DNA from 4 places in the Pseudomonas sp. F-14 TE3482 genome. Region 2 is predicted to be linked to each of the others. Evidence: predicted binding sites of a transcription regulator. Region 2 holds the regulator's gene; each other region holds the start of a gene.
What was found. Region 2 encodes FliA, which starts transcription of late flagellar genes. Its sites were predicted from a motif close to CTAAAGTTTNNNNNNNNNNNGCCGNTAA; they were not measured.
Positions count from the first base shown of each region.

Region 1: the regulator FliA is predicted to act here: its motif matches at 3,284-3,311, upstream of AB7M26_RS06415 (methyl-accepting chemotaxis protein).
Region 3: the regulator FliA is predicted to act here: its motif matches at 1,770-1,797, upstream of motA (flagellar motor stator protein MotA).
Region 4: the regulator FliA is predicted to act here: its motif matches at 866-893, upstream of AB7M26_RS22225 (methyl-accepting chemotaxis protein).

Region 1 covers NZ_JBRJII010000001.1:1,454,034-1,461,561, reverse strand. The annotation lists gene AB7M26_RS06420 (aldose 1-epimerase family protein) at 1-1,007, opposite strand, end outside; gene AB7M26_RS06415 (methyl-accepting chemotaxis protein) at 1,200-3,176, opposite strand; gene AB7M26_RS06410 (LysR substrate-binding domain-containing protein) at 3,362-4,282, opposite strand; gene AB7M26_RS06405 (NorM family multidrug efflux MATE transporter) at 4,440-5,837, shown strand; gene AB7M26_RS06400 (putative bifunctional diguanylate cyclase/phosphodiesterase) at 5,943-7,528, opposite strand, start outside.
Region 2 covers NZ_JBRJII010000001.1:5,943,620-5,951,147, forward strand. The annotation lists gene AB7M26_RS26980 (protein-glutamate methylesterase/protein-glutamine glutaminase) at 1-599, opposite strand, end outside; gene AB7M26_RS26985 (chemotaxis protein CheA) at 649-2,889, opposite strand; gene AB7M26_RS26990 (protein phosphatase CheZ) at 2,945-3,733, opposite strand; gene AB7M26_RS26995 (chemotaxis response regulator CheY) at 3,764-4,135, opposite strand; gene fliA (RNA polymerase sigma factor FliA) at 4,304-5,044, opposite strand; gene fleN (flagellar synthesis regulator FleN) at 5,041-5,871, opposite strand; gene flhF (flagellar biosynthesis protein FlhF) at 5,988-7,316, opposite strand; gene flhA (flagellar biosynthesis protein FlhA) at 7,328-7,528, opposite strand, start outside.
Region 3 covers NZ_JBRJII010000001.1:624,743-632,270, forward strand. The annotation lists gene motB (flagellar motor protein MotB) at 1-846, opposite strand, end outside; gene motA (flagellar motor stator protein MotA) at 850-1,701, opposite strand; gene AB7M26_RS02745 (HDOD domain-containing protein) at 1,857-3,389, shown strand; gene AB7M26_RS02750 (rhodanese-like domain-containing protein) at 3,650-4,465, shown strand; gene asd (archaetidylserine decarboxylase) at 4,484-5,344, shown strand; gene AB7M26_RS02760 (molecular chaperone) at 5,577-7,367, shown strand; gene serB (phosphoserine phosphatase SerB) at 7,467-7,528, opposite strand, start outside.
Region 4 covers NZ_JBRJII010000001.1:4,947,942-4,955,469, forward strand. The annotation lists gene AB7M26_RS22220 (undecaprenyl-diphosphate phosphatase) at 1-727, opposite strand, end outside; gene AB7M26_RS22225 (methyl-accepting chemotaxis protein) at 1,021-2,655, shown strand; gene pnuC (nicotinamide riboside transporter PnuC) at 2,888-3,451, shown strand; gene AB7M26_RS22235 (AAA family ATPase) at 3,448-3,972, shown strand; gene AB7M26_RS22240 (hypothetical protein) at 4,452-4,892, shown strand; gene AB7M26_RS22245 (adhesin) at 4,894-5,466, shown strand; gene AB7M26_RS22250 (heme utilization protein) at 5,518-6,813, shown strand; gene AB7M26_RS22255 (C39 family peptidase) at 6,876-7,528, shown strand, end outside.

The DNA of each region.
Region 1 (7,528 bases), 4.5 Mb from region 2:
GTCCCCGGCTCCAGCCCCGTGACATAGCCCTGGCCTTGGGTATCGGTGTTTTTCCACAGGGAGAACACGGGCAGTGTTTGAGTATTGAAGCCGACCGAAACCCCCAGGCTGCCGGCCTTGTTATGCAGCACGGTCAACGTATCGCCCTTGGCATCGGCATACGGCACCACGTTGTAAACCGTTTCGTCGTAGTCCTTGGTCGGTGCGCGGTAGGTTTGCCAGTCCGGCAGATCGCCCTTGGCCTTGTCGTTGAACGGCGACACCTGTTTCACCGGTGCAACGAAACGAGCTCCCTGTTCCAGGAATGGGGTGCCGAAGTTGCTGTGATACAGCGCCTGGTATTCCTTCGGATAGTCGCCGTTGTTGGTCAGGGTGTCGTTGAGGGCGAACGCTACGCTGCCGGGTTCGGTGACCAGTTCGGTAGCAACCGAGAAGTCGACTTTCTTGAACGCCTGTTCTTTCAGCTCACCGCGCAGGGTGATGGCGTACGGCGGTTTTTCATCGATGTGCAGAGTGACTTTGTTCGCAGGAATGTTGGCGGCGCGACCGTGCAGGGTCAGCAGCTCACCATTGTCGATGCCGGGGTGGCCGACCCATTCATAGCCGCAGCGGGTGACCAGTTCGTTGAAACCTTCCAGCCAGCCCAGGCCACCGCGGCCGTTGAGTTCGATGAAGGATGGATTGACCACTTCCTTGACCGGCGAATCCCAGCCCATGCGCACATCGCCGACCGAGGCCTGCAGGACGTTCATGCCACGAGTCGGCACCACCGAGAGTTTCATCGTGCCGTTATCGATGTCGACGATGCTGACCCCCTCCTGCCGCCCACCGTGCAAAGTGCGCAGGGTGACGCTGAAGGGTTTGTCGGTTTTCACGCCGAGTTGCTGGCTGGTGATCTGCCAGTTCTGGGCGGCTTTGTCGGTGTCGAGCAAAACATAATCCCAGGCCATGGCTTGGGAAGCAGCGGACAGTGCGCTGAGGGCAACGAAGAGTTTGAGCGGGGTCATGGCAGCAGCCTTTCTTGGAGTTGTGCCAATTTTATAGACTTGAAGAAACGTTTCAGCAAGCATAAAAATCGAGACACTGGTGCTAAATGCCAAGGACGACCACTAGAGAGGAATTGATCCGCAGATTTGGCAAATCGGGAATTGAGTCGATGCCATCGCGAGCCTGCTCGCGATGGCGATTTCGGCAGCGACTCAACGAAACCGGTCAACCTCATGCCGCAAGTCCGCCGCCAGCTTCTCCAGCTCTTTGGCAGTCACAGCCAGGTTGGACACCACTTCCCGCTGCTCACTGTTCGCCAAAGCGATGCTTTGCAGATTGCTGCTGAGCAAGGTCGCGGTGCTGCTTTGTTCCTGGGTCGCGGTAGTGATGGCGGCGAATTGCTGACCGGCCGAACGGCTTTGTTCATCGATCCGTGCCAGCGCCGAAGCGACGTTGGCGTTGCGCGACAGGCCTTCCTGCATCAGCACGTTACCCTGCTCCATGGTGCTGATGGCGTTGCCGGTTTCCTGCTGGATGCTTTGGATCATCCCGGAAATTTCGTCTGTGGCCTGGCGGGTACGTGAGGCCAGGTTGCGCACCTCATCGGCCACCACCGCAAACCCGCGGCCCTGCTCACCGGCGCGGGCGGCTTCAATGGCGGCGTTGAGCGCCAGCAGGTTGGTTTGCTCGGCGATCGAGGTAATCACCCCGACAATGCCGCCGATTTCCTGGGAGCGCTGCCCCAAGGTATTGATCACCGTCGCGGTGCTGTTCAGTGCACCGGCGATTTGCTCCAGGGATGAGGACGCTTCGTCCATCGACGTACGACCGATCTGGGTTTGCTGTGCGTTTTCCTGCGCCAGACGCTGGGTGTTGCCCATGTTGTCGGCGATGTTCAACGAGGTGGCGCTGAATTCTTCTACGGCGCCGGCCATGCTGGTGATTTCGCCGGACTGCTGTTCCATCCCTTCATAAGCGCCACCGGACAAACCGGACAACGCCTGGGCACGGCTGTTGACCTCTCCCGAGGCTTTACGGATGTGCTCGACCATGGTCGACAGAGCCTGGCTCATCTGATTGAAGGCGCGGGCAAGTTGACCGATTTCGTCATTGCTCGACACGTTCAGGCGCACACTCAAATCACCGGCACCCAAGGCTTCGGCCTGACGCACCAGATCACCCAGTGGCGCCAGTTTGCTGCGCAGCAACCAGACCGCCGAGCCGACTGCCAGCAACATCGCCAGCAGGCTGCCGATCGCCAATTGAATACCGACGCTCCAGGTCACCGCGCGGATTTCGGTTTTCGGCATGCTCGCCACCACCGACCACGGCCCGCCTTCGAACGGCACGGCAACACTGTAAAAATTTTGCGACGTGTCGTTCCAGAAGTCGCCTTTGCCCGGTGTCTTGGCCAGACCGACGATGCTCGGGACCGCCTGATCCAGCGCTTGCACACCGGCAATCGGCACCAGCCATTTGCCTTGTTCATCCAGCAACGCCAGGGAGCCGGTCTGGCCGATGCGGAAGCGTTTGAGGTTGGCGAACTGCGCATTCTGCGCGTCGGTGTAATCGAATCCTACGTACAGCACGGCAATGATCTTGCCGCTGCTGTCGCGTACGGGGGTGTACTGCGACATGTAGAAGCGTTCGAAAAGCAACGCTCGCCCCACATAACTCTGCCCCGCCATCAAACGGGCGTAAGCCGGGTTCGCGTGGTCGAGCAGCGTGCCAATGGCACGGCTGCCGTCTTGTTTGGTGACATTCGTGCTGACCCGAATGAACTCCTCACCACTGCGCACGAATACGGTCGCGACGCCTGCGGTCATCTGCTTGAACTCGTCGACTTCCGCGAAGTTGTTGTTCAACACTTCACTGCCCAAGTGCAGGCCCGGGGTCTGCACGCCCGCCACGGTCACCGGCTCATCCGGATGCACGCTCAAACCGGCGCTGAAGCGCTTCTCGAACAGGCCGGCCAGGCGCTGGGTGCTTTCACGCAAAGTGCCGTGAAAGGTGCTCAACTGATCGGCAAGCAAGCGGGCCTCACTGGCCAGATGCTCTTCGCGGGTGGCGAGGTTCGCGGTGTCCAGCGAGCGCAGGGCGAACACGGTACTGCCACTGATGACAATCGCCAGAATCACGGCAAGCGCAAGACCCAGCTGTGAGGCAATCCGAGCACGAGGTTGAGACATGACAGCTCCTGACCCAGTGGCCGGATCATTCTGATCCCTTCGCACACTCGGCAAAATTTCTGATGGTGGGGAAAACATGGAACCTGCACGAAGGTCCTATCAGCAGATTTTCGGCGGCAAAGCTGAATACTTGAGTAATTAACGGGGATATGGCTCAAGGCCGCCATTGCGGCGGCTCCATCGATTCAGCCCAGACGTTCGACATCCGGTAATTCCATGGCCCGGACCTCGCCTTGCAGGAAATCGCTGAGGCGACGCAAACGCTCACCGCCGGGGCGGGTTTTCGGCCAGACCAGGTAATAATTCTCACCACTGGCGACGGCCGTCGGCCACGGCAGACTCAGACGTCCCTGCGCAACATCCTCCGCCACCATCAACAAATCGCCCATGGACACGCCGTAACCTCGGGCGGCGGCGATCATGCCCAACTCCAGTGTATCGAACACCTGCCCACCCTTGAGCGAGACTTGATCGGTCAGGCCCATGCGCTCCAGCCAGTTGCGCCAGTCACGGCGGTCTGGCGTCGGGTGCAGCAACTCGGTACTGGCCAGGCGCGCAACGTCCCACGGTTGATCCTTCAGAAGATTCGGCGCGCCCACCGGAATCAGCTCTTCGGGGAACAGGAAAGTCGCCTCCCAGTCCGGTGGAAAATGCCCGTTGCTGAGAATGACGGCGCAGTCGAAGGGTTCATGGTTGAAGTCCACCGTATCGATGTCCATCCAGGCGCTGGTCAATTGCACCTCGTTCCCCGGTCGCAGGTGCCGAAAACGACTGAGCCGCGCCAACAGCCAGCGCATGGTCAGGGTCGATGGGGCTTTCATGCGCAAGATGTCGTCTTCGGCACGCAAGGTATTGCAGGCCCGCTCGAGGGCGGTGAAGCCTTCGCGAATGCCGGGCAGGATCAGCCGCGCCGATTCGGTCAGTTGCAGGTTGCGCCCGCTGCGATGAAACAGCCGACAGGCGAAATGCTCTTCGAGCGTACGAATGTGCCGACTGACCGCACTTTGCGTGATCGACAGTTCTTCGGCCGCGCGGGTAAACGAGCTATGCCGCGCCGCCGCTTCGAATGCTCGAAGGGCATACAAGGGAGGAAGACGACGGGACATCAGGATGGCTCCTATAGCGCGATGGAACCAACTTATCAGAAACTCCCCAGCATGAGTTTTAATCATGCCACCCATCCTTTTTATCCCTTTGTGAAAACCCCGCAGAGCGCCGAGAATCGACGCTTCCTGTTCTCTCTGACAATCGAGCGTGATGATCATGCAGCATCCAGCGCGTAGTGAACTCTGGGCCATCCTGCGGCTGGCGGGGCCGTTGATTGCCTCGCAGTTGGCGCACATGTTGATGGTCCTCACCGACACGTTGATGATGGCGCGCCTGAGCCCCGAAGCACTGGCCGGCGGCGGTCTGGGCGCGGCGACGTATTCGTTCGTGTCGATTTTCTGCATCGGCGTGATCGCCGCCGTCGGCACCCTGGTCGCGATCCGTCAGGGCGCGGGTGACATCATCGGCGCAGCGCGGCTGACCCAGGCCGGGTTGTGGCTGGCCTGGTTAATGGCACTGGTGGCGGGTTTGCTGCTGTGGAATCTCAAACCGGTGTTGCTGCTGTTCGGCCAGACCGAAACCAACGTCCAGGCTGCCGGCCAGTTTCTGTTGATCCTGCCGTTCGCCCTGCCCGGCTACCTGAGCTTCATGGCGCTGCGTGGTTTCACCAGCGCCATCGGCCGGGCGACACCAGTGATGGTCATCAGCCTCGCCGGCACCGTGGCCAATTTCCTGCTCAACTATGCGTTGATCACCGGCATGTTCGGCCTGCCGAAAATGGGTCTGGTGGGCATCGGTCTGGTCACGGCGATCGTCGCCAACCTGATGGCGCTGGCGCTGGCGCTGCATATTCGTCGGCATCCGGCCTACGACGCGTATCCATTGCGCCAGGGTCTGTCGCGGCCCAACCGTCAGTACTTAAAGGAATTGTGGCGCCTGGGCCTGCCGATTGGCGGCACCTATGCGGTGGAGGTCGGCCTCTTTGCCTTCGCTGCGCTGTGCATGGGCACCATGGGCAGTACGCAACTGGCGGCGCATCAGATCGCCCTGCAAATCGTCTCGGTGGCGTTCATGATTCCGGCGGGGCTTTCCTACGCGATCACCATGCGCATCGGCCAGCATTACGGCGCCGGGCAATTGCTTGATGCGCGGCTGGCCGGACGGGTCGGGATCGCCTTTGGTGCGGCGGCAATGCTGGGTTTTGCGATGGTCTTCTGGTTGCTGCCGCATCAGTTGATCGGCTTGTTCCTGGACCACAACGACCCGGCGTTCCGCGAAGTCATCAACCTGGCCGTAAGCCTGTTGGCGGTGGCGGCATGGTTCGAGCTGTTCGACGGCACACAAACCATCGCCATGGGCTGCATCCGCGGGCTCAAGGATGCCAAGACCACGTTCCTGGTGGGTTTGGGTTGCTATTGGCTGATCGGCGCACCGGCCGCCTGGTGGATGGCCTTCCATTTGAATTGGGGGCCAACGGGGGTCTGGTGGGGTCTGGCGCTGGGGCTGGCGTGTGCGGCGGTGAGCCTGACGCTGGCGTTTGAGTGGAAGATGAAGCGGATGATTCGGCGTGAGCCGGCGTCGCAGGGCGATTTCCAGATAGCTCAGCCTGACTGAAAATCCTGTGGGAGCGGGCTTGCCCGCGATAACGGCGGCACATTCAACATAGATGTGACTGATAAACCGCTATCGCGGGCAAGCCCGCTCCCACAGGGGTTGGAGCTAGCTCACGATTTCCATCATCGGCTGCTGACTGCTGCCAAAGGTCAAATACTCAACCAGTTCCGCCAACGGCAACGGCTTGCTGATCAGGTACCCCTGCACTTGATCGCAACCAAAGCCGCGCAACAAATCCAGTTGTTCCGGTGTTTCCACGCCTTCGGCGACCACTTCGAGGTTGAGGTTGTGTGCCAGATTGATCATCGCGTGCACCAGTTTGCGATTCTCTTCGCGCTCTTCCATGCCGCCGACAAAGCTCTTGTCGACCTTCAACAATGCAATCGGCAGGCTGTTGAGGTGCACGAACGAAGAGAATCCGGTGCCGAAATCATCCAGCGAGAAGCGCACGCCCAAACGCCCGAGGGCATCCATGGTCTGCTTGACCAGATCGCTGCGACGCATCACCGCGGTTTCGGTCAGTTCGAATTCCAGCCATTGCGCCTCGACGCCTCGCTCGGCAATCAGCCGGCTCAGGGTCGTCAGCAATTGGCTGTCCTGAAACTGCCGGAACGACAGGTTGATTGCCATGTGCAGCGCCGGCAAACCTCGTTCGCGCAACGCCTGCATGTCTCGCAGGGCCCGGGAAATCACCCAGTAACCCAGCGGCACGATCAAGCCGCTTTGCTCGGCCAATGGCACGAATTCGCTGGGGGGCAGCAAGCCACGTTCGCCATGACGCCAGCGCACCAATGCTTCGAGGCCGACGATCTGGCCGTCTTCAAGGTTCAGGCGTGGCTGGTAATGCAGCTCCAGTTCATCGCGGCGCAAGGCCCGGCGCAGTTCGCTTTCGAGGTCGGCGATGCTGCGGGCATTGCGATTGATCCGTTCGTTGAAGACGTGAAAGGTGCAGCCCTGAGTGCTCTTGGCCTGCTGCATGGCAATGTGCGCGTGCCACATCAACGGGTCGGCGCCGGCCTGCGCTCGTGCGTGGGCGATACCGAGACTGGAACCGATCAACAGGCTTTCGCCATCGATCCAATAGGGTTCGGACAGGGCTTCGGTAATGCGTTCGGCCATCCATTCGGCGCGCTGAGGGGCGCGGCGGGTGTCGATCAGCAGGGCAAATTCATCGCTACCCAGCCGCGCCAGTTGATCGCTGGCCTCCAGTTGGCTTTTCAGCCGCGAGACCACTTGCAGGATCAGCCGATCGCCAGCCTGATGGCCGAGCGCGTCGTTGGCGTGTCGAAAATTGTCGAGGTCGAGGTGGCCGAGGGCCAGGCCCCGACCATCGTTGTCGGCCAGGCGCGCCGCCAGCAAGGTCTGGAAACCCTGACGGTTGGCGATACCGGTCAACGGGTCCTGCTCGGCCAGGCGCTGCAAGGTGTTTTCCAGCACGCCGCGCTCACGCACATGACGCAGGCAGCGGCGCAACATGCCGGGGTCCAGCAGATTGCGCACCAGCCAGTCGCTCACACCGTCGGGCGGCGCCAGCGGCTCGTGTTCGAGCAGCAACACCGTCGGCAAGTTGCAACGGCCGGGTGCTGGCTGCAGAGCGGGAATCGTCAACAACACCGCGCTGCGGTTGTCATCGAACAGGCTACTGACCGACTCCCAGCTCGGCGCGCTGAGCAGCACAGCCGAACTCCCCA
Region 2 (7,528 bases):
GTGCCGATGGCGACCAGTTTGTAGGCTTTGCGTTTCGGCGCTGGCGACGCCGGCGTCGCTGCATGGCTGCGAGCCGGAATCGGTGCCGGGGCCGGACGCGCAGGCGCACTGCTGCTGCCGTAGCTGCTGACGCTCGAAGGCGCAGGTGTCGGGGCGGGTGCGGCCACTGGAGCCGGGGCACTGTAGGCGCTGACACGACGGTTACTGCGCGAGATGCTGAGAATTTTCTCGCACAGCAGTTGCTTGACCTTCTCCGGGTTACGCGAGATGTCTTCGAAATTCTTCGGCAGGAAATCCACCGCGCCAGCGTCCAGCGCATCGAGGGTGACCCGCGCGCCTTCGTGAGTCAGCGAGGAGAACATCAACACCGGGGTCGGGCAGCGCTGCATGATGTGCCGCACTGCCGTGATGCCATCCATCATCGGCATCTCGTAGTCCATGGTGATCACGTCTGGCTTGAGCGCCAGCGCCTGATCGATCGCCTCTTTGCCGTTGGTCGCCGTACCGACGACCTGGATATTGGAATCCGCTGAAAGAATTTCCGAGACGCGGCGGCGGAAAAACCCCGAATCGTCCACCACCAGGACTTTGACTGCCATAAACACTCCGTTAGACGGGGCGAGGCTCAGTCGCCCCGCTCCCGCAGAATCAAATACGCCGTGCGGCGTAACGCTTGAGCATGCTCGGAACATCGAGAATCAGCGCAATGCGGCCGTCACCGGTAATAGTGGCGCCGGACATGCCCGGGGTTCCCTGGAGCATTTTGCCCAATGGCTTGATGACCACTTCTTCCTGGCCCACCAGTTGATCGACGACGAAGCCGATCCGCTGAGTGCCCACAGAAAGGATCACCACATGGCCTTCGCGCTGCTCTTCATGAGCAGCAGAGCTGACCAGCCAGCGCTTGAGGTAGAACAGCGGCAGCGCCTTGTCCCGCACGATCACCACTTCCTGGCCGTCCACCACGTTGGTGCGAGACAGGTCGAGGTGGAAGATCTCGTTGACGTTCACCAGCGGGAACGCGAACGCCTGGTTGCCGAGCATGACCATCAGCGTCGGCATGATCGCCAGGGTCAACGGGACCTTGATGACGATCTTCGAGCCCTTGCCCTTGGTCGAGTAGATATTGATGGTGCCGTTGAGCTGGGCGATCTTGGTTTTCACCACGTCCATGCCCACGCCGCGCCCGGAGACGTCGGAAATCTCGGTCTTGGTCGAGAACCCCGGAGCGAAGATCAGGTTGAAGCAATCGGTTTCGCTGAGACGGTCCGCCGCATCCTTGTCCATCAGGCCTTTCTTCACGGCGATACCGCGCAGAACATCGGCGTCCATGCCTTTGCCATCATCGGAGATGGACAGCAGGATGTGGTCGCCTTCCTGTTCAGCGGACAGAATCACCTTGCCGCTGCGAGGCTTGCCCATCGCTTCGCGCTCAGCCGGCTCTTCAATACCGTGGTCGACCGAGTTGCGCACCAAGTGGACCAGCGGGTCGGCCAGGGCCTCGACGAGGTTCTTGTCGAGGTCGGTTTCTTCGCCGACCAGCTCCAGGTTGATCTCTTTCTTGAGCTGGCGAGCCAGGTCGCGAACCAGACGCGGGAAGCGCCCGAAGACTTTCTTGATCGGCTGCATCCGGGTCTTCATGACCGCGGTTTGCAGGTCGGCCGTGACCACGTCAAGGTTCGACACGGCCTTGGACATGGCTTCGTCGCCGCTGTTGAGGCCCAGGCGGACCAGGCGGTTACGCACCAGTACCAGCTCGCCGACCATGTTCATGATCTCGTCGAGACGCGCGGTATCGACCCGCACGGTGGTCTCGGCTTCGCTGGCCGGTTTTTCCGGTGGTGGTGCGGCTGGGGCACGAGCAGGTGCCGGTGCAGCAGCGGCGGCCGGTTTCGGCGCTTCGGCTTTTGGCTCGGGCACTTTGGCCACAGGTTTCGCAACCGGTGCTGGCGCCTTGGCGACAGGAGCAGAAACCACTGCGCCAGTGCCAACCTCGGTGAACTTGCCTTTGCCATGCAATTCGTCGAGCAGCGATTCGAACTCGTGATCGGAGATCAGATCGTCGCCGGCCGCTTTAGCGGTTGGCGCAGCCGGGGCCGGAGCCGAAGCAATCGCCGACTCCAATGCATCGACCGCAAAGTTGCCTTTGCCGTGCAACTGATCGAGCAGTGCTTCGAACTCGTCGTCGGTGATGTCGGAGCTGTCGCCTGCCGCTTTAGGGGCCGCCGGTGCGGCGGGCGCCGCGACCACTGCATCGGGGGCGAACTGGCCTTTGCCGTGCAATTGATCGAGCAACGACTCGAACTCGGCATCGGTGATTTCGTCGCTGGCCGAGGCATCGCTGGTCGGCACTGGCGCAGCCGCTGGAGCCTCGGCTTGAGCCTTGACGGCATTCAGCGAGTCCAGCAATTGTTCGAATTCGTTATCCGTGATGTCGCCCGATTCTTCAGCGGCAGGTTCTTCCACCACCTCGGCGACCGGTGCCGACTCATCGGCGGTTTGCGGCTCGGCCAGACGGGCCAACGCTGCAAGCAATTCTGGAGTGGCAGCCGTGATCGGGCTGCGTTCGCGGACTTCGCTGAACATGCCGTTCACCGCGTCCAGTGCCTCGAGAACCACGTCCATCAGTTCCGAGTCGACGCGTCGTTCACCCTTGCGCAGGATGTCGAACACGTTCTCGGCGATGTGACAGCACTCCACCAGCTCGTTGAGCTGGAGGAAGCCGGCGCCCCCTTTTACAGTGTGAAAACCGCGAAAAATTGCATTGAGCAAATCCGCATCATCCGGTCGGCTTTCAAGCTCGACCAGCTGTTCGGACAGTTGCTCTAGAATCTCGCCGGCCTCAACCAGGAAATCCTGAAGGATCTCTTCATCGGCGCCGAAGCTCATTAAGGGGGGTGCTCCTAAAGGTCTAAAAACCTAAAAAACCTAAAATGCTAAAACTCTAGAATCCTAGGCTGGATAACAAATCGTCCACATCGTCCTGACCGGACACAACGTCTTCTCTTTTATCGGCATGAATCTGCGGACCTTCACCCTGAGAGAGATGTTTTTGCGGATCTTTTTCAGCCAGCATCGCTTCACGGTCATGTTCGATACCCGCAAAGCGGTCGACCTGACTGGCCATGAGCACGAGCTTGAGCAGGTTGCTTTCAACTTCGGTGACCAACTGGGTCACGCGCTTGATCACCTGACCGGTGAGGTCCTGGTAATCCTGGGCCAGCAGAATGTCGTTGAGGTTGCTCGACACGACGCGGTTGTCTTCACTGCTGCGGGTCAGGAAACCATCGACCCGCCGGGCCAGTTCACGGAACTCTTCAGCCCCGACTTCGCGACGCATGAACCGTCCCCAATCCGTGCTCAGCGCCTGAGCTTCGTCGCTCAGGCTGTTGATCAGCGGCGTGGCGTTTTCCACCAGGTCCATGGTGCGGTTGGCCGCGGCCTCGGTCAGCTTGACCACATACCCCAGGCGCTCGGTGGCATCCGTGATCTGAGACACTTCCTCGGCTTGCGGCATGTGCGGGTCAATCTGGAAATTGACGATCGCGCTATGCAGCTCGCGGGTGAGCTTGCCCACTTCCTGATACAGGCCGCGGTCACGGGTCTGGTTGAGCTCATGGATCAGTTGCACAGCGTCGCCGAACCTGCCTTTTTCAAGGCTTTCGACCAGTTCGACCGCGTGTTTTTTCAGGGTCGACTCAAAATCGCCCTGTGAAGATTCGTTATGCTCCATAGCTCCCCCGTGACGGACTGGCTTTGCACATCAACCGATGCGTTCGAAGATCTTTTCAATCTTGTCTTTCAACGCTTGAGCCGTGAATGGCTTGACCACATAGCCGTTCACGCCCGCCTGAGCGGCTTCGATGATTTGCTCGCGCTTGGCTTCGGCCGTGACCATCAACACCGGCAGGTGTTTGAGTTTTTCATCGGCACGCACGTGGCGCAGCAGATCAATACCGGTCATGCCGGGCATGTTCCAGTCCGTTACCAGAAAGTCGATGCTCCCGCTGTTGAGGACCGGAATCGCGGTAATACCGTCATCCGCCTCGACCGTGTTGGTGAACCCAAGGTCACGCAACAGGTTTTTTATGATCCGCCGCATCGTTGAGAAGTCATCAACGATGAGGATTTTCATATTCTTGTCCAATTCGACCTCCAAGCAGTCTTAAAACGCGCGCAGCACCTGAACGCGCCGTTCAATCAATTCGGCGTAACACTCAACAGTTGTATGGATTACAACGGGCCGTGGCCGATGCAGCAAAATGCCGTACCCACCTCGTTCGCAGTGTCCCCACACTGCCTGTCAGCGCGCTCGCCACTCCCCCAAACGCCCCCGCAAACGGGCCGCGCACTGGCTGTGTAACTGGCTGACCCGCGATTCGCTGACCCCCAGGACCTCACCGATTTCCTTGAGATTCAACTCTTCGTCGTAGTACAGCGCCAACACCAGTCGCTCACGCTCCGGCAAATTGGCAATCGCGTCCGCCAGCGCCGCCTGGAAGCGTTCATCTTCCAGATCGCGCGACGGCTCGAGATGAGCACTGGCGCCATCCTCGTGCAGCCCTTCGTGTTCGCCGTCCTGCAACAGATCGTCGAAACTGAATAACCGGCTACCGAGGGTGTCGTTCAAAATCCCGTAATAATCGTCGAGACTCAATTGGAGTTCGGCCGCAACTTCGTGATCTTTAGCGTCACGGCCGGTTTTAGCTTCAATCGAGCGAATTGCGTCGCTGACCATACGGGTATTGCGGTGAACCGAACGTGGCGCCCAGTCCCCCTTGCGCACTTCATCGAGCATCGCGCCGCGGATTCGAATGCCCGCGTACGTCTCGAAGCTCGCGCCTTTGCTGGCGTCGTATTTGGTTGATACTTCAAGCAGGCCGATCATCCCGGCCTGGATCAGGTCTTCGACCTGGACACTGGCCGGCAAACGCGCCAGCAAGTGATAGGCAATGCGTTTGACCAGTGGCGCGTAACGCTCGATCAGCTCGTACTGCGCGTCACGTGCCGACTTCTTGTAGAGGTTGTAGCCACTGGCTGTCATAGGACGGGTCCTGCGGTCTGTTGCACGAGGCGCTCGACGAAAAACTCCAGGTGCCCACGCGGGTTGGCCGGCAGTGGCCAGGTATCGACCTTCTGCGCAATGGCCTTGAACGCCAGGGCGCACTTGGAACGCGGGAAGGCTTCGTAGACAGCACGCTGCTTCTGCACGGCCTTGCGCACGCTTTCGTCGTAAGGCACGGCACCAACGTATTGTAAGGCGACGTCGAGGAAACGATCCGTGACCTTGGTCAACTTGGCGAACAGATTGCGGCCTTCCTGCGGGCTCTGCGCCATGTTGGCCAGGACGCGGAAGCGGTTCATGCCGTAGTCGCGATTCAGCAATTTGATCAGCGCGTAGGCGTCGGTAATCGAGGTCGGCTCATCGCACACCACCAGCAGCACTTCCTGGGCTGCGCGAACGAAACTGACTACCGAGTCACCAATCCCCGCAGCGGTGTCGATCACCAATACGTCGAGGTTGTCGCCGATGTCACTGAAGGCCTGGATCAGGCCGGCATGCTGGGCGGGGCTCAAATGCACCATGCTCTGGGTGCCGGACGCCGCCGGGACGATGCGGATGCCGCCGGGTCCTTGCAACAGCACGTCGCGCAGCTCACAGCGGCCTTCGATCACGTCGGCCAGCGTGCGTTTGGGTGTCAGTCCCAGCAGGACGTCGACGTTCGCCAGTCCCAGATCGGCATCCAGCAGCATGACGCGCCGGCCGAGCTCAGCTAGAGCCAGGGACAAGTTCACTGACACGTTAGTCTTCCCGACGCCACCTTTGCCGCCGGTCACCGCGATCACCTGTACGGGATGCATGCTGCCCATGTTATTTCTTTACCTTGTCTTACTTAGACGGAGGCCACATTACTGGCTGCGCGTTCATCAACGGAACAATGCATGGCAGACCATCGATGTAGGTACAAAAACTGTTCATTAGTACCTCAGCCAACCTGCTTGGTCGGGCTGTGGTAAATATCAGCGAACATGTCAGCCATGGCTTCTTCGCTGGGTTCTTCCTGCATTTGCACGCTAACGGCGCGGCTGACCAACTGATGACGACGCGGCAGATGCAAATCATCCGGAATCCGCGGGCCATCGGTCAGGTAAGCCACCGGCAGTTCATGACTGATGGCCAGGCTCAACACCTCGCCCAAGCTTGCCGTTTCATCCAGTTTAGTCAGGATGCAGCCGGCAAGGCCGCAACGTTTGTAACTGTGATAAGCGGCGGTTAGAACCTGTTTCTGGCTAGTGGTTGCCAAGACCAGATAATTTTTTGATTTGATGCCCCGTCCGGCCAGGCTTTCGAGCTGCATGCGCAGTGCTGGATCGCTGGCTTGCAGGCCGGCGGTATCGATCAGCACTACGCGTTTGCGCAGCAAAGGCTCCAGCGCCTGCACCAGCGATTGGCCCGGGTCGACGTGGGTGACCGACACGTTGAGGATGCGGCCCAGGGTCTTGAGCTGTTCCTGAGCGCCGATGCGATAGCTGTCCATGCTCACCAGCGCGATGTTTTGCGCGCCGTACTTGAGCACATAACGCGCTGCGAGCTTGGCCAGCGTGGTGGTCTTGCCCATGCCTGCCGGGCCAACCATCGCAATCACACCACCCTCTTCCAGTGGCTCGACTTCCGGAGTGGCGATCATCCGCGCCAGGTGCGCGAGCAACATGCGCCAGGCCTGACGGGGTTCATCAATATCGGTAATCAGTGCCAGCAGATCGCGCGACAACGGGCCGGACAGACCGATGCGTTGCAGGCGACGCCAGAGGTTGGCCTGGGCCGGACGGCTGCCTTGCAGCTGATTCCAGGCCAGCGAGCCAAGCTGCACCTCCATCAGTTCACGCAAGCTGTTGAGCTCGAAACGCATCGAATCGAAGGCTCGCGGGTCAACTCCACCGGAGGCTGGCGCGGGGGCTGGTGCAGCACGACGAGGTTCAGCGTAAGTCGGTTCGATCAGCGGCTCGGCGGCGGTCAGCGGCAGGCCGGCGAACAATTGGCGATTGGTGCTGTTGTCGCTCTCGCCATCGCTACGCAGGCTCAATTCGGCCTGGGCGGTTACGATCCGCGACTGAGTCTTGCGCAGCTCGTCCTCGAGCTCCATGTTCGGAACACGCGGGGCCAGCGCCGACAATTTGTAATCCAGGGCGGCCGTCAGCTCGACACCGCCGGCAATCCGGCGATTGCCAATGATGGCGGCATCAGCGCCCAGCTCATCACGAACCAGTTTCATGGCCTGACGCATATCGGCGGCGAAAAAACGCTTAACTTGCATAAACCACTACCTCAGCCGTTGGGCCCTACTGTCGCAACGATGGTCACTTGCTTGTTGTCAGGGATTTCCTGGTAAGCCAACACATGCAAACCCGGGACTGCCAGTCGGCCGAATCGCGAGAGCATCGCGCGAACCGGACCGGCCACCAGCAGAATCACCGGTTGACCTTGCATTTCCTGACGCTGCGCCGCTTCGATCAACGAACGTTGCAG
Region 3 (7,528 bases), 5.3 Mb from region 2:
TTGCGAACCTTCGATGGCACGCTGGGCTTTTTTGGTCAGCACGACGATGTCGATGCGGCGGTTGACCGGGTTGAACGGGTTCTCCCGATCGAACAATGCCGACGAAGCGTAACCGACGACCCGCGCGACCTGAGCGTCCGGATAGCTGCCGGCGATCAATGCACGGCGAGCCGCGTTGGCGCGGTTGGCCGAGAGTTCCCAGTTGCCGAAGTCGCCGGTGCCCGAGTACGGCTTGGCATCGGTGTGGCCGCTGATGCTGATCTTGTTCGGCACCGCTTTGATGGTGTCGGCCATGGCCAGCAGGATGTCTTCGAAATACGGCTTCAGACGCGCACTGCCGGAGTCGAACATCGGGCGGTTTTCGGCGTCCACGATCTGGATGCGCAAACCGTCCTGGGTAATCTCGAAGAGAATCTGATCCTTGAACTTCTGCAACTGCGGGTTTTCTTCGACCTTGTTCTGCAACTCTTGCAGCAGCAATTCCAGGCGCTCTTTCTCAACCTGCTCGGCCATGCCTTCGACCTGTTCGGCGTCGATAGTCACCTTGTCCGGTTGAGGCTGGGATTTCACCTCGGGGTTGAGGGTGTTCTCCGGGGCCAGGGTCGGCGAGCCGCCCAGATCGATGATGTATGGCGTGCCGCTTTCGCTGAAACCGACCGGGTCCTTGAAGTAACCGGCAATGGCGATCTTCTGTTCCGGCGTTGCCGTGGACAACAGCCACAACACCAGGAAGAACGCCATCATCGCCGTCGCGAAGTCCGCGAAGGCGATTTTCCAGGAGCCCCCGTGATGCCCGCCCGCGTACTTTTTTACGCGCTTGATGATTATCGGCTGGTTATTTTCCATGACTTAGCGACCGCGAACCGCTTGTTCCAGCTCAGCGAAGCTAGGACGGTGCGCCGGGTACAGAACCTTGCGACCGAATTCCACTGCCAGCGATGGCGGCATGCCGGAAGCCGAAGCCACCAGCGAGGCCTTGATGGCTTCGTAGACGTTCAGTTCTTCCTTGGCATCGTGGCCCAGAGCGTGGGCCAGCGGGCCAAAGAAACCATAGGCCGCGAGAATACCGAAGAAGGTACCTACCAGAGCTGCACCTACGTGCAAGCCAATCATTTTCTGGTCGCTTTCACCCAGCGAAGCCATGGTCACCACGATACCCAATACCGCCGCAACGATACCGAAACCCGGCATGGCATCGGCGATGCCGTTGACGGCGTGGGAGGGGTGATCCAGGTCTTCCTTGAGGCTGGTCAGTTCCATGTCGAACAAGCCTTCAAGCTCATGGGGAGCCATGTTGCCGGAGGACATGATTCGCAGGTAATCGCAGATGTACGCCGTCATGCGGTCATCTTTCAGGACTGCCGGGTACTTGGCGAAGATCGGGCTCGCAGCGGCATCTTCGATGTCGCCTTCGATTGCCATCATGCCTTCGCGACGGCTCTTGTTAAGAATCTCGTAAATCAGCCCCAACACTTCCAGGTAGAAGGTGTGGTTGAAACGCGAACTGAACATGCCCAAAGACTTCTTGAGCACGTGCATCGTCATATGACCGGGGTTGGCCTGCAGGAATGCACCAAGGGCCGCGCCACCGATAATCATCACCTCGAAAGGCTGAATGAGGGCGGCAATCTTGCCGTGGGAAAGCACGTATCCGCCGAGCACGCTCGCGAATACGACGATGATGCCGATAATTTTAGCCATAGGTAGGAGAGCACTTACTGAGTCGGGTTCAAGGTCATATTCGGAAGTTAAAAAATCTCTTCTTCTCCTTATCGGCAAAACTGCGCCAGACTATAGCCAGATAAGGCGAAAAGCCAATTTGGCCCACGCAGGGATAGGTAAAGCAGCGTCCAGACATGGCTAACGAAACGAACGTCCCAACGCCAAAACCGACCACGCTCGAAGGCTGGGTCAAGCTGCTCGATGGTGTGCGCCTGCCGGTTCCGCAAGCCAGTCACGACCGCGTCTGCAAAGCCATCCGCGATAGCCGCAGCGCGCTGCGCGACATTGCCGAAATGATGCAGGACAGCCCGGCCCTGGCCTTGAGTGTGATTCGCGAAGCCAATCGCCACACTCATGGCAGCATGGCCACGCCTGCTGAAAATCTCGAAGTGGCAATTAATCGCCTTGGTTTGAAACGCACCGAAGAATTGCTCGAGCGCTTACCCGCCGAACCCCAATCGCAGATCCCCGTTGCCCTGCGCCAGCTTCAGCTGATCAGTCAGCACGCCACTCAACAGGCCAATGGTTTTTTTGCCAGTCGCCTGGCGCGGTTGTGGCAGGACATCCACTGGGGCAGCCTGCTGTTTCTTTCGCCACTGTGGCCCATGGCGTTGACCCATCCGCAGATGCTTGAAGAATGGGAACTGCGGGTCATCCATAAAGGCGAGTCGGCGCGCAAAGTCGAAAAGCAATTGTTCGGCGTGCGTCTGCTGGAAATCTGTATGGCGCTGGTGGATGTCTGGCGTTTGCCAATCTGGGTCCAGCAGGGTTATCGGCTGCTGCTCAATGAACAACGCGAACTGGTGAAAGTCCTGCGCATTGCACGGGACGATGATCACCCGCTACGCCAACAGAATCGTCTCGATGACGACCCGACGTTGCGGCGCTGGCTTAATCAGCCCGCCAACACCGTGCTGCTGGCCAATGGTCTGGCGTTGTCGGCACAACAGGCCTGGGACAGTCCGCACTGTGAACGCTGGCAGTACCTGACCAGCCTTTATCTGCAAATGCCGATGGATGAAGTGCAGCAACAGTTGCACCAACAGGCTGCCAACAGCGCCCGGCAACATGCCATGCCGGACCTCTGGCACCCGGCCGAAGCGTTGATCTGGCCGGCGGGCATGAACCGCGTTCACGCCGGCTTGCTGCCGGCCCCGGCGCCCACCGCCGAAGACCTGGCGAAGTGGCGTAAACAATGCGCCGAATTGCTGGTGGAGCCGAGCCGGTTTACCAATGCCATGCACTTGACCACATCGGCCCGAGATGCCTTGGTGGCGTGTGGCATGCGGCGTGTGATGATCCTGATGGCCGATCGCACACACGCCAGTCTGCGCGTGCACCAGATTGCCGGGCTGCCCAAAGAAGTGGCCGGCCTGAACCTGGTGGTCAGCCAGAGTGCGGTGCTTCAGCGTCTGCTCGCACAACAGGCTCAGGTGCGCCTGACGCCGGCCAACAACGCCCAATTCTCGGCCCTGTTGCCGGCCAGCCTGCGTTCGCAGTTCTGCGGTGAACACCTGCTGCTGCGCTCCCTGGTCAACAATGGTCGAGTGATCATGATCGTGGTGGCGGATCAGGGCGGCGGGCCGTTCTCGGAAATCACCGTGCAGGCGTTCGGCAAAACCGCGCAGTGCATTGAAAAAGCCCTGCACAGTTTTAGCCAGCGCTAGGGGCTGATGCCAGTCAGTTAAGTGAAGATCAAGACCTGTGGCGAGGGGGCTTGCCCCCGCTGGACTGCGAAGCAGTCCCAAAACCTGCAACCTCGTTCTACCAGGCACACCGCATGCAGCGGATTTGCGACTGCTTCGCAGCCGAACGGGGGCAAGCCCCCCTCGCCACAGATTCAGTTATTTCCTGCGCCGAAATAACTGATAACAGGCCCTCATGACGCTGCGCTACAATCCTCCCCTTTGTGCTCTGGAGACCTCACATGTCTGACTTCTCTGGCTTGGCGCTGGTGATCGAGCCGAGCGACCTGCTCCCGCGTCTCGACTCCCGCGAACTGATTCTGGTGGACCTGACCAGCAGCGCCCGCTATGCCGCAGGGCATATTCCCGGGGCACGCTTTGTCGATCCAAAACGCACTCAACTGGGTCAGGCGCCTGCGCCAGGCCTGCTGCCGACCCAAGCCGCGCTTGAAGCATTGTTCGGCGAACTGGGACACAACCCCGATGCGGTCTATGTCGTCTATGACGACGAAGGCGGCGGTTGGGCCGGGCGCTTTATCTGGCTGCTGGATGTCATCGGCCACAGCAAGTATCACTATATCGATGGTGGCCTGAAGGCCTGGCTGGCGGAAGGCATGCCCATGTCGATCCAGATCCCGCCAGCGGTCGGTGGACCAGTCGCCCTGACGCTGCACGACGAACCCACCGCCACCCGCGAATACCTGCAAAGCCGTCTCGGTGCCGCTGACCTGGCGATCTGGGACGCACGCGGGCCGCAGGAATACTCCGGCGAAAAAGTGCTGGCAGCCAAGGGCGGGCACATTCCGGGCGCGGTCAATTTCGAATGGACAGCCGGCATGGATCAGGCACGCAACCTGCGCATCCGCACCGACATGCCAGAAATCCTGAAACAACTCGGTATCACCAAAGACAAAGAAGTCATTACCCACTGCCAGACTCACCATCGTTCTGGCTTCACGTATCTAGTAGCCAAGTCGCTCGGTTATCCGCGAGTCAAAGGTTACGCCGGCTCTTGGGGCGAATGGGGCAACCATCCCGACACGCCCGTAGAGATTTAAGTTTTTCAAGGACAGTTAATGAATAAGCGTTTGTTTATCCTCAGCCAATACCTGCTGCCTCATCACTTGCTCTCGCGACTGGCCGGCTGCATTGCCGAATGCCGCGTGCGCTGGTTCAAGAACGCCTTAACCGCCTGGTTCGCCAAGCGTTATCAAGTGGACATGTCCCAGGCACTGGTCGAAGACCTGACGGCTTACGAGCACTTCAATGCGTTCTTCACCCGCGCCTTGAAAGACGGCGCGCGCCCGCTGGACCCAACCCCAGGCGCGATCCTCAGCCCGGCCGATGGCGCCGTCAGCCAGCTTGGCCCGATCGAACACGGTCGCGTTTTCCAGGCCAAGGGTCACAGCTTCAGCGTGCTGGAACTGCTGGGGGGTGACGCGGCCAACGCAGCGCCATTCATGGGCGGTGATTTCGCCACCATTTACCTGTCGCCCAAGGATTACCACCGCGTGCACATGCCGCTGGCCGGCACTCTGCGCGAGATGGTCTACATCCCCGGCCGCATCTTCTCGGTCAACCAGACCACCGCTGAAAACGTACCGGAGCTGTTCGCGCGCAACGAGCGTGTGGCGTGCATTTTCGACACCGAACGTGGCCCGATGGCCGTGGTGCTGGTGGGCGCGATGATTGTGGCGTCGATCGAAACTGTCTGGGCCGGGCTGATCACGCCGCCAAAACGCGAACTGAAAACCTTCCGTTACGATGAAGCCGCCCGTGCGCCGATCCATCTGGAAAAAGGCGCGGAGCTGGGTCGCTTCAAACTCGGCTCTACGGCTGTCGTGCTGTTCGGGCCGGATCAAGTGAAATGGGCTGAAGGACTGGGCGCTCTTTCGCCAGTGCAGATGGGTCAGAGCATCGGCTTGCCAAGCGCCTGATCCCGGGCCCGCCGCCCCGAATTTCTTCCGGGCGGCGCATTCCCCCTGTAGGAGCTGCCGAAGGCTGCGATCTTTTGATCTTGATCTACGGCGCGCTCTGAAAAAAATCGCAGCCTTCGGCAGCTCCTACGAAGGCAAGCGTGACGTAAATATCGCGACACCCCCTCCGCGTTCATAGCTGCTACAGTCAAGTCATTCACTGCCCATTTCCCGGTCGGAGTTTGTCTACGGCATGAATGAGACCAATCCTGTCCTGCTGCTACGCGCACCGATCCCGACGCAGTCGCGTTTGTCTTTCTGCGAAGCCACGCCTCGCGACCTCAAGCGCTGGATCGCCAACCTGCCCAAAGCCAACATCGGCGAAACCGCTCGCCAGTTGTATCAAGGCTTGAGCGAACTTAATCAACTGCTCACACCCAGCGATAATCGCCTGCAATTGCTCGAATTGCTGCGGCCCGAGGTGTATTACGTCTGCAAGCATCTGGAGCGGCATTTCCTGCATCAGGCCATTGTGCTCGACGAGCGCTCGCGCAAGATCGCCAACCTTTGCCAGGCGCTGCAGAGCCACTTGGCGATCGGCTACAAGCAAATCGTCATTCGCGTCACGCCGCGCTTCACTAAGGATCGCGCGCCGCTGCTGACCCAGGCTTTGCAGCGGGCAATCCATTGCCTGAACGGCGCATTGATCCGCGCCACTGAACTCTATTGCCCGGTGCCCGAAAACCTGTGGCTGGAACTGCATCAGCTGTATCGGATTGGCTGTCAGTTCCAACTGCAAAATCTGAGTGTGCGCGATGAACTGGCCAGCCAGACGCAAAAGCTGAGCATCGAGCAAACCTATGTCGTCGCCCTTCTGCTGGGTGCTTCACGCTGCAATCAGCTGCGCCAGAACCAGATCGCCCGGCTCGCCGAGGTGCTCGAACCCTGGAGCCAGTGGATCAAGCTGCAACCGGCCAAACTGGACAACGGGCTGTTTGCCATCGCCCCGGATCTCGACACCGGGCCGCGCTACCGCTCCAAATTCCTCGCCGAACAACAGGAGCGTTTGCTGGGGATCGACCCGCAACCCTTGGTCATGGCCATCGAAAACCATCTGCAGCAGTCGGCCGACAAGGTCTCGCCGTTGCCCATTCCGGTGGGGCTGAATCTGGATACGCTGCAACACCTGCATGCCGCCTGGGGCCAGGCCGCCGAGCGCAGTTTCCAGCGCACTGTCGGCCACGGCACGTTGACCCTGTGCGTGGGTATGAGCGCTTTGCACTTTTATCTGGGCGGGCAACGCTCGTTCAACGACATCCTGAAAAAACCCGGCGCCCGCCCCGCGCAGTTCTCGGCGACCGACCCGACAGCTCGCGCCAAAGACCAATGGCGCCACGCCTTCGACGCCGCCCCTCATGGCACGGCAGACACGCTGCTGCCCTACGAAGAGATCGAATACCCGCACCTTCAAAACGATGACAGCCACGAGGCATCCGACCGCCAGCAGCATTTCCCGACCTATGCGCTGCCGGTGATCAATCACAGTCCTGGCGGCTATTGCCTGGCTTGGCCCGGCGCGGTGCCCGCCGAGCTACAGGCTGGCGAAATGGTCGGTATCGAGGATACCGCCGGTCAAGGCTGGAGCATTGCAGTGGTGCGCTGGATCCGACAGGTGCGGGGCGGCGGCACGCAGATGGGTATCGAGCAAGTCGCGCCTTGCGCCGAACCCTGCGGCCTGCAGCTGATACGCTCCCACGACGAGCACAGCCAGTACTTGCGCGGGCTGTTGCTGCCCGCCATCAGTGCCATCGACCTGCCGGCCACCCTGCTCACGCCGCGCCTGCCGTTCCAGGAAGGCAATAAGGTGTTGATCAATACCAACGGCGAGGAACGCCGGGCCGGGCTGGAGCGGCGGGTGTCGAGCACCAACAGCTTTAATCAGTTTGCCTACCGTTCGCTTGAGACAGCCAGAAACGAAAACGCCGCGGGGAGCGGCGTGGTCGGGGTAGCGGAAGAATTTGATTCGTTGTGGAAGTCGCTGTAACGGGGAGCCCAAAAGCAAAAGATCGCAGCCTTCGGCAGCTCCTACTGGTGTCCACATACCCATGTAGGAGCTGCCGAAGGCTGCGATCTTTTGATCTTTTTAGAGCTGCCCGTCGCGATCCCGGAAGCCCAGCAGATACAGCACGCCATCCAGCCCAAGGG
Region 4 (7,528 bases), 1.0 Mb from region 2:
TGGCAATGAAGATCAGCAGCCCCCGGACAGCAATCATCGCGCAGACAAAGGCAGTGACGAACCCGATGGCAAATACCGGAAAATCAGCCGGCACAAACAGGTCACGGTATTTGTAGCCCGAGTACACCGCCGCCCCGACCATGGTTGGCATGGCGAGGAAGAACGAGAACTCGGTGGCCGTTTTGCGCGACAACCCGAACAGCAAGCCGCCAATGATCGTCGAACCGGAACGCGAAGTCCCCGGAATCATCGCCAGACACTGGGCGAAGCCGACTTTGAGAGCGTCTTTCCAGGTAATGTCATCGACGCTTTCAGCATGCACTTCATGCTGGCGACGTTCGGCCCACAACATCACGACCCCGCCCACGACCAATGCTGTAGCCACGGTAATCGGGTTAAACAGGTACTCGTGAATCAAGTCGGCGAAAATCACCCCCAACACCACCGCCGGCAGGAAAGCGATCAACAGGTTCGCGGTAAAACGCCGAGCGCTGGGCTGCGTCGGCAAGCCAATGACCACGTCGAAGATCTTGCGGCGAAACTGCCAGACCACCGCCAGGATCGCGCCGAGCTGAATGATGATATTGAAGGCCATGGCGCGCTCGCCGCCGAAATTGAGCAAGTCCGCCACAATGATCTGGTGCCCGGTACTGGAAATGGGCAAGAACTCCGTCAGCCCTTCCACCACGCCTAAAATCAATGCCTGAAAGGCCGTCCAAAGATCCATCAATCCCCCAAGAAACAATGCCCCCAGGCATGCTCCGTTAATAATTTATAAGCGTTAACTGCGATCAACCTTAGCTGAATCCCCGCGCGCACAAGATCCACGCAAAACGGTAAAAATTGCGTGAAAAAAAGACTTGGGCTCAGGTTTTCCCGTGCGGGGCCGAAATCCTATCAGACAAGCCTCGTTTACGCTGCCGCGTAATAGGACCTGAGTCGGATAGGCCCGATCGGCAAAGTGTGATTGGATGCTGGCGATCGTTTATTACAAGAACAAGAAACCGGAGTAACCGCGTTATGAACAGCTTGCGCAGTGTGTCGATCAGCCGACGCTTGTGGCTCATCTTGATCGTGGCCGTGGTGATGCTATTGACGTTGGGCGTGTTGATGCTCAAGCAGATTCACGACGACCTCTATCAGGCCAAGGCCCAAAAGACCCAGCACGTGGTGCAGACCGCCAGCGGGATCCTCACCTACTATCACGGCCTGGAAACTGCCGGCACCCTCACCCGCGATGCCGCGCAAAAACAGGCACTGACCGCCGTGCGCGGTTTGCGCTACGACCAGAACGATTATTTCTGGATCAACGACCTGACGCCCGTCATGGTCATGCACCCGACCAATCCGAAACTTGAAGGTCAGAATCTCTCGACGATCCGCGACCCCGACGGTTTCGCGCTGTTCAACGAGATGGTCGCCATCGCCAAGGCCAAGGGTGCCGGCATGGTCGATTACCGCTGGCCGAAACCGGGCGCCAGCGCGCCGGTGGAAAAAACCTCCTACGTGAAACTGTTCGAGCCCTGGGGTTGGGTGATCGGTTCCGGCGTGTACATCGATGACATGCAGGCCGAGTTTCATGCCCAAGTCTGGAAGGCCTCTTTTGTGGGGCTGGTGATTGCGCTGATCATGGCCCTGCTGGTGATCATGATTGCCCGCAGCATCGTGCGTCCGCTCCAGGAAACCGTGAACGCCATGGCCAACATTGCCAGCGGTGAAAGCGACCTGACCCGCAGCCTCGATACCCACGGTCAGGACGAAGTCACGCAACTGGCCCGACACTTCAACGCCTTCACCGCGAAACTGCGCCTGGTGATCAGTCAGTTGCAGGTGTCCGCCGGCGCGCTCGGCCAGTCTTCCAGCGAACTGGGCAACGATGCCGCGCAAGCCCAGCAACGCAGCCAGCAACAATCCCAACAAATGGAGCTGGTGGCGACCGCGATCAACGAAGTGACCTACGGCGTGCAGGATGTGGCCAAGAATGCCGAACACGCGGCCAGTGAAATGCGCAATGCCGAGTCTCAGGCGCAACAGGGCCAGGTCAATATCGACGGCAGCCTGCAGCAGATCGACAAGCTGTCGTCGACCATCGATCAAGCCGTTGAAGTGATTCGTACGCTGGCCGCCGAAAGCACGCAAATCGGCAGCGTTCTGGAAGTGATCCGCTCCATCGCCGAACAAACCAACTTGCTGGCCCTCAACGCAGCCATCGAAGCCGCCCGAGCCGGCGAGCAAGGTCGCGGGTTTGCGGTGGTCGCCGATGAAGTACGCCTGTTGGCCCAGCGTACTCAAAAGTCGACGGCGGAAATCCAGTCGATGATCGAACGCCTGCAAAGCCATTCGGAAGCGGCGGTCAAGGTGATTGGCGACAGCAGCCGTGCCTCGCAACTGACCATCGAGCAGGCCGGCCTGGCCGGCGCCAGCCTGAATGCCATCGGCCAGGCCTTGCGCAATCTCAATGGGTTGAACGCTTCGATTGCCAGTGCGACCTTGCAACAGGCCCATGTGGTGGAAGACATCAACCAGAACGTGACCCAGGCCGCAGGCTTGTCCCACAGCACGGCACTGGCGGCCGAGCAGTCGAGCGTGGCCAGCGTTCATCTCAAGGAATTGAGCGAGCAGTTGAACGGGTTGCTGAAGCAGTTTCGGGTGTAACTGCGTCCCGGCATTCCCGCTGTCCCTTGTGGGAGCGGGCTTGCCCGCGATGGCGGCGGCACAGTCAATATCGATGCCACCTGACACACCGCTTTCGCGGTGCAAGCCCGCTCCCACAGGGATTGCGTTTCATTGACTGGCATTGGCAAGCCCCCCTTCCCCACAACAAGCCCATTCCCCCGCAATCCGGGTACAATTCGCCCCCTCATTTTTACGACACCAAGGAACCTCCATGTCCGGGCTTGAACTGTTTGCTGCCGCCCTCGGCGTGATTGCCGTCTGGTTGACGGTCAAACAGAACCCTTGGTGCTGGCCGATCGGGCTGGTCATGGTGCTGCTGTATAGCTGGATCTTTTTCGAAGTGAAGCTGTATTCGGACATGCTGCTGCAAGTGATCTACGCCGGTTTGCAGATCTACGGCTGGTGGCAGTGGACCCAGGGGACCGCGACTCATGGCAAGCGGCATGTCAGCCTGCTCGATGGCAAATCCGTTGCGCTCGGACTGGCCGTCGGCGCAGTCGGCAGTTTGCTGCTGGGCTCCGCGATGGCCCACTGGACCGATGCCGCGCAGCCCTGGCTCGATGCGGCACTGACCGGTTTCAGCCTGGTGGCGCAGTTATGGATGGCGCAAAAACGTCTGCAATGCTGGCCGCTGTGGATCGCGCTGGACATCATTTTTGTTGGCCTGTTCATCTACAAAGAGCTGTACCTGACCGCGGGCCTGTATGGGGCGTTCGCACTGCTGGCAGTGCATGGCTGGCGGACATGGCGCACCGATCCGGCGTTGCGCACATGAAAGTTCTGGTACTGACGGGGCCTGAGTCCAGTGGCAAGAGCTGGCTGGCCGCCGAACTGCAACAGCAATTCGGCGGCGCTCTGGTGGGCGAATACGTGCGCTGGTTCATTGACCAGGAGGCGCGCGACACCTGCCCGGCCGATATTCCCGAAATCGCTCGCGGTCAGCTGCAATGGGAGGACGACGCCCGCGCCCTGGGGCCGTCGTTGCTGATTCTCGATACTCACTTGTTGAGCAATATGCTCTGGAGCGAAACCCTGTTTGGCGATTGCCCGGCCTGGCTCGAGCAAGCACTGCTGGCTCGACACTATGACTTGCACTTGCTGCTGTCGCCCGAACAAGTCGACTGGACCGATGACGGTCAACGGTGTCAGCCCGAGTTGGAGGAACGCCGGGCTTTTTTCAACGCGACTCAAGCATGGCTGGAGCAGCATCGACAACCTGTTCAAGTGCTTCAGGGCGATTGGGCCGAACGCCGGCTTCAGGCATTGCAAGCGGTCACGCTGCTGCTCGGGCGCTGAGCCGGACAACACCCAGATCCCTGTGGAGGGCTTGCCTGCGAAGACGGCGGCACAGTCAATATTGATGTCGCCTGACACACCGCTTTCGCGGGCAAGCCCGCTCCCACAGGGATTGCGCTTGACTTGACTGGCTTGCACACGCCTCCAGCATTTGTTGCAGTATTTTTGCAAATACGTCCGCTTCTGAAACACCGTCCCCTCTCGAACAACCCATTTCAACGCCGGTCATCGTCTTGTCATGCGATGTGTTAGAACGCTGATACATCCCGCCATAAAGCTTGGATCCAGTGCTATTGCAATCTCTTATCAATATTGCCCTCCCACTGGCTGTCTCAGACCTGAAACACCCTTTCATCGATCCACTAGCGTTGATCGATAACCCTCTGAATCAAAACGACAATCGAAAACCGGCACAGCTTTCGCTCGCTCCTTCGAAACGTTGATTGGGACCCGCCCACATCAAAGAAGGAATTGCCGCCGTGGGGACATTTGATAACAGCATCTTTAGCCTGCTACTGATCGGATGTGCACTGGGCTCAAGTGTCAGCCTGCCCGTACAGGCTGACAACGGCATCATTATTATCAAACGTGATGTCCAACCGCGCATGGCAACGCGTGCACCGGTGATTCCCGACCCTAGCCCCACGACCGCCAATGCCAACCCGTCCAGACAAGTCCTCAGGCAAACGAACGAGTTGAGCGACGGCGACTTCGCCAACGTCGCCAGCGGTGCCGGTATCTCCCGCCTGGTCACTCAAGGCACCCACAACAACCTGGGCGGCAATATCACCAACCAGACCCAGCTTTCCAACCTCCCCGCTGGACGTTCGGGAAACTCGGGCAACGGTATTGCCAACATGGTCAATTCAAATGTCCAGCAAGGTCTGGGTGCTCTGAGAGTTGTAACGGGAGACCGTTGAGATGAATCGTACGCTGCTGCTGTTGGCCCTGTTTTGCAGTGCATCGACCTTTGCCCAGCCTCCCGTCATCAATAACGCCGAAATCGACGGTTCGGGCATGCAGCACCAGGGCAACCTCTCGGTCAACCAGGCGGCGGGCGATCAGCAGCAACAAGCCAACGCCCGGGCCATCGCCATTGGCAACAACGCCAGTGCTACCACACAGATTCGCCAACGGCTGCGTACGCAGGTCGACCCCAGGATCGATGCTCGATCCAGCATTCAAGGCAACTCCTTCAGCCACGGCAACGGCGTACTGGGCGTCAACCAGAGCGCAGGCGCCAGCAACCAGCAAGCCAATGCCCTGCGGATAAGTATCAGTACACAGCCGCAAAGTATCGACGACAGCGTCCTCATGCAGCAGAACGTGACGCTGATCCACAACTCCGATCCAACTGACTCTGCACCAGGCAATCGCCAGGTCGCTACCAGCGATCAGGCCTTCACCGGTAGCCGTGGGGTGATCCAGTTGAATCAGAGCTCCGGGGTGGGAAACCGAATGGCCAACACCCTGAGCGTACGGGTCACGGATTGATCCAAACAGGTAGACACAACACTTAACCTAAAATAAGTACGGAGAATCACCATGAAACCTTCGATGGCACTCAAGCCTCTGGTTTTCGCAATTGCTGCGGTCATGGCTGTTGCTGTACAAGCTGGGCAGAACGATTGGCGTGACAATGACCACCACCATGGTCATAAACCCCCTCCTCCAACAAAGATCCCTGTCTATGCGACGGCCAATGCGTGGGATAACCAGAGCAGTACCGGCAACCGCATCCGTAATGAAGGGACTATCAACGAAGCCGAGATGAGCAGCTCTGCCACAGGCGCCAGCGGTAACGTCGGCGTCAACGTGGCGGCAGGTAGTGGCAACCAACAAGACAACGCGTCCGCCATCGCCAATGCTGCCTCAAACTCCAGTCAGGACAACAGCTTCGTGTTCGGCACTGCTGAAGCCACCGCCGACGTCACGCAATACAGCAACAACAACAGAGTCAACAACTTCGGTAGTACAGCCTCTGCCGTGATGAACGGATCGGGGAATGGTGGCAGCGGCAATATGGGTATCAACATTGCTGGCGGCGACCTTAACCAACAGAAAAACACCATGGCCATTGCCAACACCAATGCCCCGCTCGGTAACGCAATAGCCACCGCTTCTGCCGATCAACAAGGTCCTGGCCTGGTAGTGAATAACAACGCCGATCGGACAACTCGCCTGGATACGATAACCGTTACCACAACGGCCAGCGGTAGTTCCTCTCGCGACAAGTCTTCCGATTTGAGCGTCAACAAAAGCGCTTCTTCGAGCTTCGATGTGAGTGGTTCCAGGAGCGCTGATGCGAGTGGTTCCAGAAGCTCCGATGCGAGCGGCTTCAGAAGCTCGGACAGCAGCTCCAGCCGCAGTGCTTCTTTGAGCGCTGCTTTGGACGCGTCTGCGAATGCCACCAGAACTGTTACCTGGAACAATGGCAATGGCGATCGCACCCGCACCAGGACTGTCGACGTATCGGTTGACGCATCGATCGATGCAGATTTCGACGCATCGCGTGAAAGATCGAGCGACTCCTCGTTCGAAAGATCGTTCGATAAGTCGTGGGAGAGCTCGTCGGCCTCCTCGTTCGAAAAATCGGGCAGTAAAGAGTCCGAATCTTCGTACGACAAATCGAAAAGCTACAGCGAGAGCAGTTCTTTTGATTTGAGCAACACCTATTCCTATCAAGTGCTGACTCCAACTGGCTGGGCCAACCCTGTAACCAACACCGCAACCCTGAACGGCTCGGTAAATGGTGGCAGTGGCAACCTGGGCGTCAACGTGGCTGCGGGTGTGGGCAACCAACAAAGCAACTCGTTGGCCATTTCCAACAACTCGTTCTAATTGCTGTCTCTGGAGGCCCCCTTACGGGGGCCTGTTTCAACACAACCAGAAGGCGTCCTTCCATGCGCATTATTGCTTTGGCATTTTTGCTGTGCGTGGCCAGTGTGAGCGAGGCTGCACAAATGCCGCTGTCCGTCCTGCCGGGTGGCGCGGTGGTGTACAAGCCGATCCAGAGCATTCGCGAGCGTAAGTTTGCCGACCTGGTGCAACAGAAAACCGACTTCAGTTGCGGCGCAGCTGCGCTGGCAACCATATTGCGCCAAGCCTATTGGCTGGACGTGAATGAAGAACAGATCATCGAAGGCATGCTGGCACATTCCGATCAAGACCTTGTCCGTGTCCAGGGCTTCTCCATGCTCGACATGAAGCGCTACGTGGAAAGTATCGGCATGCGGGCACGTGGCTACCGGGTAGCGCCGCAAACGTTGAGCGACATCAGAATTCCGGTTGTGGTGCTTCTGGATATCCGTGGCTACAAACATTTTGTGGTCATGCAAAGAGTTCACAAGGGCTGGGTCTATATCGGAGATCCGGTACTCGGTCATAAACGCTACAAAGTTGACGACTTTGTAAAAGGCTGGAACGGCATCATCTTTGCGGTCATCGGCCAAGGCTACGACAAAGCCAATGCATTGCTCGACCCACCCATGCCACTGACCGCCAAGAACCGCATCAACGCCTTCACTCCGGTGCGAGACGCAGAATTGATGGATTT